DNA from 2 places in the Lacrimispora xylanolytica genome. Region 2 is predicted to be linked to the other one. Evidence: a T-box and tRNA genes for the amino acid it is inferred to sense, from the RefSeq annotation. Region 2 holds a T-box; the other holds one or more tRNA genes.

Region 1 (7,514 bases), 580 kb from region 2:
AAATATTCGGAACAGGATAAATTAAGAGCTATTAACTATTATCTTGCTGGACATTCCTTTCGTGAACAGAACGAGCTCTTGGAATTAACTGGAGTAGTATTAAGGAATGGGTCCATATGTATCGAAAGAACGGAGTGGAAGGAATAACAAAAAAAGAATCGAAATTATACTGGTTATTTCAAGATACACGTTGTAGAATATATGCATACACATCAGATATCATCTCTTGAGACTGTCTCATTGTTTTTAATTCCAAGCCACAGCGTCGTTGATAAATGGAAGCGTGTCTATTACGAGGAAGGGGTACAGGGACTCTATAGAGAGAACCGTGGCAAGGGCTCTGGAATGAAATCAAATGATTCGAAAAGGAAAACACTGGACAAGCAAATAGAAAAAGACCTAATAGCGGAAGTCCAAAAACTTCGAATGGAGAATGAATAACTAAAAAAATTAAATGCCTTAATTTGAGAGCGGGAAAAATCAGAGAGACCGACAAAGTAGCTGTCATAACAGAATTAAGGCAGATTTATAAACTGACAGCATTACTCCAATTGGCGGAAATGCCACGCAGTACTTATTATTACTATGTTTAGCAATCAAAGAAAGCTGACAAATATGAAACAATTAAAGAAAAAATAACGACCATTTATCATGAAAACCAGGGCCGGTACGGATACCGCAGGATAACACTTTTTTGGTTTGTTAAAATCAGAACTGCTTTACTTAAGAGAATTCAGCTCAATGGAAGAGTTTCATATTGAATTGGAAAAATATATTGATTATTAAAATAACAGAAAGATTAAGAGCAAACTAAAAGGACTGAGCCCTGTACAATATAGGCTTCAATCCTCATTAGCTGTTTAAATAACTTTTGTATAATTTTTGGGGGGCGGTTCAAATTCTCGCCTCTTATATATCTTACCATATTTCATATTCCCCATATTGACTGAGATCAACGTATCCTTGAACCAACATCTTCCTACATATTTCATTACAGGTTTCCAACGATAAATCTCTTATACTGTACCTTACTCTTCCAGCGTAAAGCATAAGTCCAGAATAAGTGCCATTTTTTGCACTTTTAATGTTATCTACATATCTCATATGATCCAATTCTAAAACAATTAAACTTCCTAAACTTTCGTTATGTACACACAACGCTCTCATATTCATAATCAATCCTCCTAATTTGATATATCATCATTACTTATGATACGATAGAGGTGTTAATAGTTAATTAAATCTTGTTTTTATTGTCTGGTTAAACTCCACTTCATACTTACGACTATAAGAGGTATATTTTAGAAAAAGAACAGAGCCTTTGCTCTGTTCTTCTAAATGTAATTATTAAGCTATATCTTCGGTACTATTAAAAGTGATTTTATGCTCTGTTGCGTTTATTTCACAAATCATGGCATAATAAGTACGCTCTATACAAATGTTTCCATTAGATTTTAAACTAATCAAAACTAATGCGGTTCGTTCATCATCAATTACAACAGCGTTCGTACCATCTTGAACTATTCGATATTCTTGTGTAAATTCTAACGTCCATTCTCCAAGTTTATATGTGAACATCTAGTTTAATCCTCCTCATTATTTACCTACTATTTTACCAGCGGAATTCAGAGAAGCAACACGTTTTCCACTTAAAAATAGTTTCCATGCTTTGACTGTTCCATCATATCCTGAATGCCCGGCGGTATCTTTTTCAATGGTATATCTATTATCTTTTTTGCTAGTAAACACACCAGATTTTTTATTTTTTGGTGTATTTCCGTTTTTATCCGTAAATTGACCTAAATCGATTTTGTCGTTAGAACCACTAACTTTAACTTTGTTAGATACAGAATCAGCAGCATCTTTCGCTTCTTGTTTCGCAGAAGTTTTTAACCAATTATGAAAAGTGTCATAAGCCCAAGTTCCGGCCGCATAACCTACCGCGCCAATAACTATAACACCAGTAGCTAATAAAGCAACTTCACCTAGGCCGGGAACAAAATAGACTGCAACAATTCCTGGTCCTGCCATTAGTGTAGTAGAAGATTTGTTTTGATTACTTTGCTTAACTAAACTCTTTTCAGGAGTTGTTGCATTAAGTAAATCAGTAAATTCTTTTTGTGAAAAATATTTACCGTTTACGTAGATATAATCATTGGCATTAATTGTTTCAATGCTTAGTGTGGTTGTATTACTTGCAAAAGCAGTAACATTTGTGCTCATTAACATAACAAATGCAAGTAACAGTGTCAACAACCTTTTTGTCTTTTTCATAAAAACCCCCTTCAATTCTGTGTTTTTTTGATAGTCACATGGAAATTATACCATATTTTTTATATATTGTCATCTTAATAAACGTTATGTATACCTACTTATTAATCAGCATTTTATTTACTCATTACTTCTTCAATGTACTCTTCCTTTACTGGCAGTAATTATCTATTGTTCTCACTTTACTATTAATATTTTGTGAGGTATACACTTCCGTTTAGTATGTGCTAAAAGTGGATGCTGAAAGATTTAACTGATAAGATCACTGGTGTTTTTTTATAAAATAGCCTTACGAAATTACAAATAAAATGTCGATTAGAAATAGGCTCTATTTATTATTTATTACTTTTTAAAATCCTTATTGACTTATACTAATTATTGTGTTACATTAAAATAGTATTTTAATAAAGTCTTGATTTCGCATATATTGGTAAGTCATTATTCTATTGATGATTTACTTATATATGCGATTTTTAGTTTTAGCTAATATAAATTTAATTTAAGGAGGTATCTTTAATGAATAAAGGTACTGTAAAATGGTTTAATTCACAAAAAGGTTTTGGTTTTATCAGCGACGGACGAGGCACAAAATATTTCGTTCATTTCTCAGGTCTTGCTATGGACGGTTATAAATCATTAGAAGATGGACAATCTGTAACATTTGATATTGCAGAGGATAATCGTGGGCCACAGGCCGTTAATGTTTGTCTCGCATAAACTAAGTGATAAAAAGACTGCTCATGAGTGGTCTTTTTTTGTTATCTAAACAGAAGCGAAAGAACCATTTCTTAGCTATAAATTATTCTTAATTCTCTTATATACATCACTTGGAACAATATTTTAATTGCCGAAATTATATTTTATGAATACTGCTTTAAAATAGTGTTCTATACAGTCATAAGATATTTTGTTATTCGCATAATCGTAAGATACATAAGGAGGTCATAATATGAATTTTATTAATATTAGTGGTAATCTTCATGATAAGCGCATTTTAGATATTATCTCCCTTAGTCAGTACATGCCTACGGAAGAAAAAATGAATAGTCTTGCCCACAAATATGAGACAGACGCCGATATTTTTGCTTTTGCCTGTAATGTTAATGGCATTCCTTGCGGTGTAATTATTCTGAAGCACCTAATCAATGACGAATATGAAATTATGAGCATTGCTACCAATCCATCTGTTAGAAGTAAAGGGGTTGCATCAAAACTGATAGCCTTTGCGTCGAAAAATCTCAATTGTAGTATAATAAAAGCTGAAACAGACGATGGCTCTATTGGATTCTACCGAAAATGTGGCTTTCAGATAGTATCCTTAGGTGAAAAATATCCGGACACTGTTCGTTATCTCTGTACCTTCAAATTACCGTGATTTGCTGTCTTCTTTATATTGATATCTTACACTCGGACTTTCTAAGCATCGCCCATTGCCGGTGTTTTTTATATAAAAGCCTTGCGAAATTGCAAATAAAATGTCGATTAGAAATAGTCGCTATAACAACAATATTGCTTGCCTTTTTCTACTCTTTCAGTTACAATTCCTATATGGAGACATAGCTCAGCTGGGAGAGCATCTGCTTGACGTGTAGAGGGTCGCAGGTTCGAGTCCTGTTGTCTCCACTTTTCAACCCTGGTATATGCAAGAGATTATTGTATATATCAGGGCTTTTGCGTTTCCAGATTTATTAATTTTTAATTAAAAGGCATGAATTTACCCATCAACACAACACGTGATTGCACGAAATATGAAATCTAAAATGATATTGTTTCTTTATTAAGCCCGGCTCCGAATTACCACCCTTTCCCAGGTGTGCACGGAACAGCGTTTTTGAATTTGACGATACAAAGCCCGATTTTGAGTTTTATAATGAGCGTTGTCATGAATTTTAACATGCGGTAATGGTCATTTATACACCTATCATCTCTAAATCACCCTGATAAAACAAATATACTTTATTCAACTAATGCTTACCTCGAAATCGTGGACAACTCAGCTATCTTGAAGTTGCCCACTTTCTTTTTATATCCCAATATAGATATCGTCTGGAACAGGATACGACCTATGAGTATATATTAGAAAATCAATATTGATATTTGAAATTATAAGGAGTATTATCTCATTAAGATAGTAGAAATAATAACTATCTCATTTCAAAATAATAAATAAAAAAATGACTTAATGCTTCCTTAATGTTCAAAACTCATACACCATATCCAAACTAATTTCAAGGCAAATTTGCTTACCCCTTATCTTTTATCGTTAAGTGAGCAAATTATCGTTGATTTTCTCTTCATAAGAGTGGATATCTCACCATGTGTCATTATGGAAAGCTGGGTGGTGCTTTACACTGTAAAAAGGAAACGTTTTACCCCAAAAGCTACGGAACACTCTACACAAAGCATTATCAACGGATCAATAACATTATAGTAGGAGGAATTATTTATGGAACAATGGCTAATGATAGCAGGAACTACTGTTGGAATACTTGTGTTGCTTTACCTGCTCATTTTCAAAATCCTTGGGTTAAGAGTCATCAGTTCTAATGAGGTGGCTGTCGTTGAAAAATGGTGGAGTCCTAAAGGTTCTCTTAAGGATTCCATTATAGCGCTGAACGGGGAAGCTGGTTATGCGCCTGGACTGCTGCGTGGTGGCATCCATTTCAAATCCGTTCTCATGTACAAGATACATAAATACCCCCTTATCACCATCCCCCAGGGACAAATTGCCTATTTATTTGCCCGTGACGGTTCTCCCCTCTCCCCGGTGCAGACGTTGGGACGTATTGTGGAGGAAGCAAACAATTTTCAGGATGTCTCGGGATTTCTTAAAAACGGTGGTCAGCGGGGTCCTCAGAGAGGGATTTTGAGAGAAGGAACATATGCCATCAATCTGGCTCAGTTTATTGTAATTACCCCCAATAGCATTAAATCTATATCCGGTAATTCCAAGCAGGAGCAAAATGAATTGGTGAGTATGCAGAAAACCTTGATTGACAGGGATGGGTTTACACCTGTCGTTATCATGGGCAAAGGCAATGAATCCAGTGATATGATGGGCATTGTCACGGTGCATGACGGAACGTCGATTCAGCAAGGAGAGATTATTGCTCCGGATATGGGCGAAGAGCATGCCAGCTTTCAGGACCCTGAGAAATTTCTGGAACTTGGCGGCAGACGAGGAAAACAGATTCAGGTATTAACGGATGGCACCTATTATATTAACCGCCTATTTGCTACGGTGGAATTCCGGCCTAAAACAGTCGTCCCCATTGGCTTTGTAGGCGTTGTAGTTTCTTTCTTTGGCCGCGAAGGCGTGGATACCTCGGGAGAAAACTATAAGCACGGGGAACTTGTCAGCGTTGGATCAAAAGGCGTACTTGAAAAACCTCTGATGCCTGGTAAATATGCGTTTAATACCGATGCTGGTAAAGTTGTACTCGTTCCAACTACTAATATTATTTTAAAATGGAACAAAACTGAAACTGGAGATCATAAGTATGATGAAAATCTCACTGAGGTGGATATTATCACCAAGGATGCATTTGAGCCGTCACTCCCTCTCTCCGTTGTAATGCATATTGACTACAAGCAGGCACCGTGGGTCATTCAACGCTTTGGTGATATCGGTATGCTGGTAAACCAGTCGCTTGATCCGCTGGTCAGCGCATATTTTAAAGATGTGGCACAGACGAAAACGCTGATTGAGCTAATACAGGAACGTAGTGCCATTCGAGAGCGGGCAGTCTTAGAAATGAAGGAAAAATTCGAAAAATATAATCTTCAATTAGAGGAAGTTTTAATTGGCACCCCTAAAACAACAGTAGCCGATACCCAAATCGAAAACATTTTGATGCAGCTTAGGGAACGTCAGATTGCCGAAGAAAAAAAGGTCACCTACCAAAAGCAGCAATCCGCAGCGGAAAGTGAAAAATCCCTGCGTGAAGCACAGGCCATTGCAGAACAGCAGAGTTTCCTCACCAAATCCAAAATTCAGATTGAAATAGAGGGTAACAATGGTGCGGCTCTTGCAAGCCGTGCAGAACAGGAGTCGAATCAGATTATTGCACTGGCAAAAGCTAATGCTTCCAAGATCAAGCTGGAAGGCGAAGCAGAAGCTTTTAAGGAATCAAATGTCGGTCTGGCCAAGGCTCAGGCCATTGAAGCCCAGGTCAAAGCTTATGGTGGTGCTGAATTTAGAGTCATTCAAGAGGTTACCGATAAGCTGACTGATGCAATTAAAAACACAACCGTCGATATCGTTCCCAAGACTGTTGTACAGATGGGAAGTGGCGAAAACGGTTCTGCAAGCAATTCCGGCGGAAATAGCACCGTTATGGATACCCTGCTTAAATTCATTACATTGGATAAGCTTGGCGTATCTTTGGAACATAATTCTCAATCCTCTGCTAAAACTAATACTACTACTGCTCAAGCAATTGGTTCTATCGCAAAGCCAAACCAAGGCCAGGGTGTAGATCGTACGGAAATAGAATCTACAAAAAATGCAGAAGCTAATATCGACAAGGCTAATGAATAAAAAATGAGACATTGCATTGAAATTTTTTTAAATTTTATTACGCAAAAATCCCTTCAGACTTACTAGTTTGAAGGGATTTTTATGACTTAATACGCTAGATTTGATATAGAAAAGAGGAATGAGAAAAAATCATTCTATTACGCATTAAGAACACAGTCCTGTCCACAAGCACTTCCCCACTTAGGAAGGAATGTAACAAATTTATCTAAGCAGTAGAACACATATTGCTACTGGACGGTTGGCAAAGGTTCAACAAAACGATGTTTCAAACACGTAACATATTCTTAAAGCATCTAAATTAATGGTAGCATTGCAAATCTTCTTTCATAATATATATCAAAGATCATAAGGTCGAAAACCATGTATATGTATACCCATCAAGGAAACTCTTATTTTTCCATGCAGCCTGCATATCAGATGTCATTCATAAGAATTCTTCACGCTTCCCCTGATGCTCCTGCCGTGGACATCTATGCAAATAATAATTTAATTGCAGAAGGACTTTCCTATAAACAATTAACCAGTTATCTTCCCATTGTACCTGGTAATTACCAGATACAGGTATTTCCCGCAGGCAATCAAACAAACGCTGTCATAGATACAAATGTGACAATTCCTCAAGACAGCGCATTTACGGTTGCGGCTGCAGGCGAATTAGCCAATATAGGTTTAATGGCTATTCCTGAAATGTTCACGCCAAATA
Region 2 (7,514 bases):
CGTGGTAAAAGCCTCCTCCATAAAGGGACGTCTGCCCACCATTTATTTACTGTCCCTCTCCAAGTATTATGCCAAGCTTTCAGAGCTTACGGATGAGCAGAAGGAACTGTGCAGGGAGACGGTTGAGTTTTTACTGGAGGAAGGATATGTCTTCCCGCATTTTAAAGACTTGTCAAAGTATGTTCCCATGCCTGAGGATATCCTCGATAAAGCTATGATCCAGTACTGCGCAGGCCGTGATTCCAAGATTGACCTTCAGATAAGGATTCTGCCAGATGAGGAAGAATTCCATAGTGAAGATATCTCCCGTGTCTACCAGGGCGTGTTCGTGAAGCAGAAGATTCTGTTTGAAGGCGAGATTATGGAGTACCGGATCAGCGAGCTGATTGACGAAGACTGGGTACTTAAAAAAGAGGGCAGCATAAGCTGCGATGCCGGGGAATCTTCAAAAGATATGGACAGCAGATTTGCGTGTCTCAATGAAATGAGCCTGTCTTTGAGTTTAAAGGATGAAACGGCGCTTAAAATACGGATGCAGGAGTACTTAAGGAAGAATGCTGCTGCAGAAGAATTATTTCCACTGATGTAAGATAAAGGGGGCTGTCGATGGACGGACTGATAATAGGGCTTGATCTTTGTGATGCCTATACCCGCATATGCTGCCATGACAGGGAAAAGTCATGGTGCATTCCAACGGTAATCTGCCGTAAAAAGGATGAAGATGCCTGGTATGTAGGAGAGGAAGCCTATGCCTACACGCTCGTAGGGGAAGGTATCATAGTAGACAAGCTGATAAAAATGGTTAGAAAAGAAGGAACTGCCACTCTGGGCGGTATCAAATACGAAGGTCTTAACCTTCTGACAATGTTCTTAAAAAAGATATTAAAGCTTCCCATGGAGGAATTTTTCTGCGAAGAAGTAAAGCAGCTTGTGGTCACACTGCAAAAGGCGGATGCGAAAATTATGGACGCTCTCATGTATTGCGGAGACGCCCTTGGCATTCCCAGAGACCGGATACATATCGTAAGCCATACGGAAGCATTTGTATATTACGTGCTCAGCCAGAAAAAGGAAGTCTGGAGCAACCAGGTAGGGGTATTTGACTTATCTGAGGATTCCTTTCATTATCATGAATTAAAGGTTCAAAGAGGGCTTCGAAAGATGATGGTCATTGCAGAGGATGAGGCATTAGAGGAGAGCTTTAACCTGGATATTTTAGATACGCCATCCGGCGGAAAGCTGGCGGATAAGATCTTAAGCTCCTGTGCAGACAGACTCCTTCAGAAAAAGCTGTTCTCCTCCTTATTCCTCACGGGAAAAGGATTTGAACGCCACGACTGGGCACCTGACTCCATGAAGCTTCTCTGCCATCGCAGAAAGGTATTTATGGAGCCGGAATTGTTTGCAAGAGGAGCCGCTATAAGGGGGATGGATTATCTCCAGGAAAAATCGGCGTATCCATTTATCTGTATTTGTGAAGGACGTCTCCATTCCACCGTTTCCATGCGGGTGCTTCATAAGGAACGGGAGAGCCAGCTGGTGGTTGCAGCCGCAGGTGACAACTGGTATGAATCAAAGAGCAGTGTAGATTTGATTGTGGATAATCAGGATTACGTAGAGTTTATGGTAACTCCAATGGATCCGAAGCAAAGACGCTTAATTAAAATAGATCTGGAAGGATTTCCAAAGCGTCCGGGGAGAACCACAAGGCTTGGCATCAGCTTTGGGTTTCTGGATGAAAAAACCATGGCAGTGGTATTAAAAGACAAAGGCTTTGGGGAATTGTTTCCGGCTTCAGATACCATCATAAGACAAGAGGTCATGCTATGAGTCTGATACTTTGCCGGCAGGAGCCGGTTAAACATCCATATTATTTTGAAGGTCTGGGAGTTCGCTTGTATTCCTCTCAGGAGCTTTGCTATGTTATTTATAACAATCCTCTCCTTGTTATGGAGGGCTTCGTAGATAATGCACTGATTGAATTCATTCGGGATGATCTTGATATGGCCTTTCTAGCGCTTAAGCTGGTCAAATGGCAGCAAAGCGGTGAAGACGGCGACGAGCTGCTGGCGCTCATTCTTCATGAATGCGATTATTACAATGGGGCAGAGGTAAGCCGTTTTAGGCAGAAGCTCTCATCCTACCGCAGAATGCCTGAGGCAGAGTTCTTAAAAGAAAGAGCCGATTATTTATTTTCCAGAAAGCAATATGGAAAATCAGCGGCAGAATACCAGAAGATTTTAGATCTCCCAAAGGGAAACCGTGGATCAGAGGTATTTCAGGCCAAAATTTATAATAACCTGGGAGCATCCTACGCCAGGCTGTTTATGACGGACAAGGCTTATCTGGCCTATCAGAAATCCTTTGATCTTGTGAAAAGCAGCGAGGTATTAAAAAGAATCTGCCATCTTTCCCAGTGGAATCCCGGCCTTGTCATCAGTGAGCGGTTAAAGGTTCTGATTACGGAGGAGCTTTTGCAGGAATCCGGGCAGGATCGAAAGGAAGCAGAAGAAAAGGCAGAACAGGCAGACAGCCTCTTAGAGCTTGATAAGCTGTTTCAAAAGGATCCCATTAAGCGTTTCCAGGGAGCTGGAGAGCTTGTGCAAAAATGGAAGCAGGAATACCGTAACATTATGTCTTGACAAAACCAGGAAAACACACTATCATTACATGGTATAAGATAACAATAAGAAAAAGGTTAAGAAAAAGAGGAGTACGATCATAACCCTGAAAGAGAGAATCGTCCATCGGCTGAAAGGCGGTTAAGGAAGTATGTTCGGAAGGTAGCTTTGGAACCGGAAGGCTGAAATTTAAGAAGTAAGTCTTCACGCCTGGCAGCGTTAAAGGCCTTAAGAGATATGACCAAGTGTCATAATATAAGGTGGTACCGCGACGATTCGCCCTTTGCATCCCAGGATGCAAGGGGCTTTTCTTATGTTCTAAAAACTGATGGAAGAATAAAGGAGAAGAATATGAAAGAGTTGGAAAAAACTTATGATCCGGCAGGGATCGAAGGAAAGCTTTATCAGAAGTGGCTGGATAAAAAATATTTCCACGCTGAGCCTAATCAGGATAAAAAACCATTTACCATTGTAATGCCGCCGCCAAACATTACAGGACAGCTTCACATGGGGCATGCTCTTGATAATACCATGCAGGATATCCTTATTCGTTATAAGAGGATGCAGGGCTTTGAGGCTCTTTGGCAGCCGGGAACCGACCATGCGGCCATTGCGACGGAAGTAAAGGTTATTGAGAATTTAAAAAAGCAGGGCATTGATAAGGCTGATCTTGGCAGAGATGGCTTTTTAGAAAAGTGCTGGGACTGGAAACAGGAGTACGGCAGCAAGATCATTAACCAGCTTCATAAGATGGGCTCCTCCGCAGATTGGGAGAGAGAACGTTTTACCATGGATGAAGGTTGCTCCGAAGCTGTACAGGAAGTATTTATCCGCCTTCATAAAAAAGGATATATCTATAAAGGATCAAGAATTATTAACTGGTGTCCAGTGTGTCAGACCTCCATTTCAGATGCTGAGGTAGAGCATGAGGACCAGAACGGCTTCTTCTGGCATATTAATTATCCCATTGCCGGGGAAGAGGGAAGATATGTAGAGATCGCTACCACAAGACCGGAGACTCTCCTTGGAGATACGGCTGTTGCTGTAAATCCGGAAGATGAGCGGTATCAGGGACTCATTGGAAAGATGCTTAAGCTTCCGCTTACAGACCGTGAGATACCTGTTGTTGCAGATTCCTATGTAGATAAAGACTTTGGTACCGGCTGTGTTAAAATCACACCGGCCCATGACCCTAACGACTTTGAGGTAGGTAAAAGACATCATCTGCCGGAGCTTACCATTATGAATGACGATGCAACCATTCATCTTCCTGGCAGCAAGTATCATGGCATGGACCGCTATGAGGCCAGAAAGACCATGGTTAAGGATTTAGAAGCACTTGGCTTATTGGTTAAGGTGGTTCCCCATACCCATGCGGTAGGAACCCATGACCGCTGCGGCACCACAGTAGAGCCTCTGGTAAAACAGCAGTGGTTCGTTAAGATGGAAGAGATGGCAAAGCCAGCCATTGAAGCATTGAATAACGGTGCCTTAAAGTTTGTTCCAGAGCGTTTTGACAAGACCTATCTTCACTGGCTTGAGAACATCCGTGACTGGTGTATTTCCAGACAGCTTTGGTGGGGACACCGGATTCCGGCTTACTACTGCGATGAGTGCAAGGAAATTATCGTAGGGAAGGAAGCCCCAGATGTTTGCCCAAAATGCGGCTGCACTCACTTTACTCAGGATGAAGATACCCTGGATACCTGGTTCTCCTCTGCATTATGGCCATTTTCTACACTTGGCTGGCCCAATGAAACAGAGGAACTTAAATATTTCTACCCAACAGACGTACTGGTAACAGGTTATGATATCATATTCTTCTGGGTAATCCGTATGGTATTCTCAGGCATTGAGCAGACCGGAAAACTTCCATTCCACACCGTACTGATCCACGGCCTTGTAAGGGATTCGGAAGGACGTAAGATGAGCAAATCCTTAGGCAATGGAATCGATCCTCTGGAAATCATTGATAAGTACGGCGCCGATGCGCTTCGTATGACTCTGATTACAGGAAATGCTCCTGGAAATGATATGCGTTTTTACTGGGAGAGAGTAGAAGCCAGCAGAAACTTTGCCAATAAGGTTTGGAATGCGTCCCGTTTCATTATGATGAATATTGAGAAAGCACCAAATGCAGAGGCTGAGTTATCCCAGCTAACCATGGCGGATAAGTGGATTTTATCTAAGGTCAATTCTCTGGCGAAAGATGTAACAGAAAACCTGGATAAATATGAGCTTGGAATTGCCCTTCAAAAGGTATATGATTTTATTTGGGAAGAATTCTGTGACTGGTATATTGAGATGGTAAAACCAAGATTGTGGAACGATGAAGATACCACAAAGGCGGCAGCCATCTGGACCTTAAAGACAGTACTCATTCAGTCCTTAAAGCTGCTTCACCCATATATGCCGTTCCTTACCGAGGAGATTTTCTGTAATCTTCAGGAAGAGGAAGAGTCTATTATGATTTCTCAGTGGCCGGTATTTAAAGATTCCTGGAATTTTGCCTCAGAGGAACACGCGGTAGAGACCATTAAGGAAGCTGTAAGAGGAATCCGTAATGTGCGTACCTCTATGAACGTTCCGCCAAGCAAAAAGGCTAAGGTTTACGTGGTATCTGAAAACCAGGAAATCCTTACGATCTTTGAGCAGAGCAAAGTATTTTTTGCGACCCTTGGATATGCAAGTGAGGTTTGTCTCCAAAAGGATAAGAACGGTATCTCTGACGATGCAGTTTCCGCAGTTATCCATCAGGCGGTAATCTATATGCCATTTGCAGAGCTGGTAGACATTGAGAAAGAGATTGAGCGTCTGAAGAAAGAGGAAGAACGTTTGGAGAAAGAGCTTGCCCGTGTAAACGGAATGCTGAACAACGAAAGGTTCGTAAGCAAAGCGCCGGAAGAAAAGATCGAAGAAGAAAAGGCAAAGCTTCAAAAATATACCCAGATGCTTCTGCAGGTTAAGGAAAGACTTGATCAGCTTTCTTAAACCGTTATAGAATAATCGACAATTAAAAATGGTTTGGTAAAAACAGTCGAACATGGCCATAGGGCCGTGTCCGGCTGTTTTTTTGTGGCAGGAAAGTGGGAGTGGAGGGGAGAGCACAGAAGTGCTGGATTGACTTTCAAGACAAGTTTTTGGTGTAAAAATATGTCAGCAAATGCCGTAGCAGGATGGAAAAAGACGATGAAAAAGTGGAATTATTCCCTTGGTTTTGACAAATTCTGAAAGGTATACTGGCTATAATGTTCGTACAGGGCAGGAGGTGAATGCAGCAACGGAAATAAACCTGTACATAGACGTGTTGTTCTTTATTAATTTTACCATGGATTTGCTTGTATTATCCATCGTGAGACGAGGTCTCAAATATCGTTTGATCTGGTGGAGAATGATTCTTGGGGCAGGGTTAGGAGCTTCCTGGGCTGTATTTGCCGCCGCATTTTCCTTGTTGCCCCCATGGCTTTTAATGGGAATCACCTATCTTGTGATAAGCACTCTGATGGTGATGACAGCCTTTTGTATAAAAAAACCAAAGGAAATAGTTAAGGCAGTGGCAGCGCTTTACCTGGCAACGGCATTGACAGCCGGTATTATGTATGCCCTATATCAACATACGAAGGCCGGTTATTATATAGAACAGATTCTTAGAGGAAATGGCAGAGCTGCCATGCCTCTTTACCGGTTAATTTTTCTTGCAGCAGGCGCTTATTTTGGCATTCGGTATTTTCTTTGGAGGATTCCCGCCATATGGAAAGGAAAGAGCAATTTTTTTGAAGTCACCATGCGTTATCGAGGAAAGGAAAAAAAGGTGATGGCTCTTCTTGACACGGGTAACCGACTCTATGAACCAGTAAGCCGCAGGCCTGTCCATGTTGTGACTTATGAGGCTGTACGGGAGATCTGCGAGACCGTATCAGAGGTTATTTATATTCCCTTTGGAAGTGTGGGGAAAAGCAGTGGAGTAATGCCCGGGATTTTTTTAGACGAGATGGAGGTACGTCAGGGAGATGAAGTAAAAGTAATTGAAAAGCCTTTGATAGCTGTCTGTAAAAAGACATTATCCGTTAACGGTGAATATCAGATGCTGCTGCACGAAGAGTAAATGTTTGATGTAAAGGAGAGAGTATCGACATGATTATAAAAGTTTCTGTACCAAATCGTTTCCAGTTCAAGGCAATTCCAACGTTCAGGACGCTTATGATGCCGTCTCAGGGGGAGATCCATTACATCGGAGGAGCAGATATCCTGCCTCCGCCGCTAGACAATGAAAAGGAGGCACAAATTATTGGGCTCCTGGGCGGAGACGATGACCAGAGGGCAAAATCTGAATTGATCGAGCACAATCTCCGGCTTGTTGTATACATAGCGAAGAAGTTTGATAACACCAGCGTTGGTGTAGAGGATCTGATTTCCATAGGGACAATTGGACTCATTAAGGCAATCAATACCTTTAATCCGTTAAAGAATATTAAACTTGCAACTTATGCATCCCGATGTATTGAAAATGAAATACTAATGTATCTGCGCCGGAATAATAAAACAAAGATGGAAGTTTCCATAGATGAGCCTCTGAATGTGGATTGGGACGGCAATGAGCTGCTCTTATCTGATATACTGGGGACAGAAGAGGATGTGATTTATAAGGATCTGGAAACAGAGGTAGAACGTAATCTCTTAAACACGGCCATCAGTCGCTTAAGCCCAAGGGAACGTAAGATTGTAGAACTCCGGTTCGGTCTGACGGATGATGAAGGAGAAGAGATGACCCAGAAAGAAGTTGCAGATCTCCTTGGTATTTCCCAGTCTTATATCTCCAGACTGGAGAAAAAAATCATGAAACGACTAAAAAAAGAGATTGTTCGTTTTGAATAATGATATAATATAGTGGGA

The links. The T-box of region 2 lies ahead of OW255_RS09140 (valine--tRNA ligase). A T-box ahead of a tRNA ligase gene usually reads a tRNA of that ligase, here a tRNA-Val.
Region 1: it encodes a tRNA-Val, which carries the amino acid that the T-box ahead of OW255_RS09140 (valine--tRNA ligase) is inferred to sense. The anticodon was not compared.

What each region holds. Positions count from the first base shown of each region.
Region 1 covers NZ_CP113524.1:1,368,735-1,376,248, reverse strand. Annotated here, with positions in the region: gene OW255_RS06505 (hypothetical protein) at 1-147, shown strand, start outside; partial or broken gene OW255_RS21050 (IS3 family transposase) at 691-864, shown strand; gene OW255_RS06500 (hypothetical protein) at 919-1,173, opposite strand; gene OW255_RS06495 (hypothetical protein) at 1,348-1,578, opposite strand; gene OW255_RS06490 (hypothetical protein) at 1,597-2,274, opposite strand; gene OW255_RS06485 (cold-shock protein) at 2,788-2,988, shown strand; gene OW255_RS06480 (GNAT family N-acetyltransferase) at 3,221-3,646, shown strand; tRNA gene OW255_RS06475 (tRNA-Val) at 3,822-3,894, shown strand; gene OW255_RS06470 (SPFH domain-containing protein) at 4,718-6,811, shown strand; gene OW255_RS06465 (DUF4397 domain-containing protein) at 7,178-7,514, shown strand, end outside.
Region 2 covers NZ_CP113524.1:1,945,596-1,953,109, forward strand. Annotated here, with positions in the region: gene OW255_RS09125 (DUF5717 family protein) at 1-589, shown strand, start outside; gene OW255_RS09130 (DUF5716 family protein) at 607-1,830, shown strand; gene OW255_RS09135 (hypothetical protein) at 1,827-2,642, shown strand; T-box leader at 2,692-2,908, shown strand; gene OW255_RS09140 (valine--tRNA ligase) at 2,973-5,612, shown strand; gene OW255_RS09145 (sigma-E processing peptidase SpoIIGA) at 5,833-6,726, shown strand; gene sigE (RNA polymerase sporulation sigma factor SigE) at 6,756-7,496, shown strand.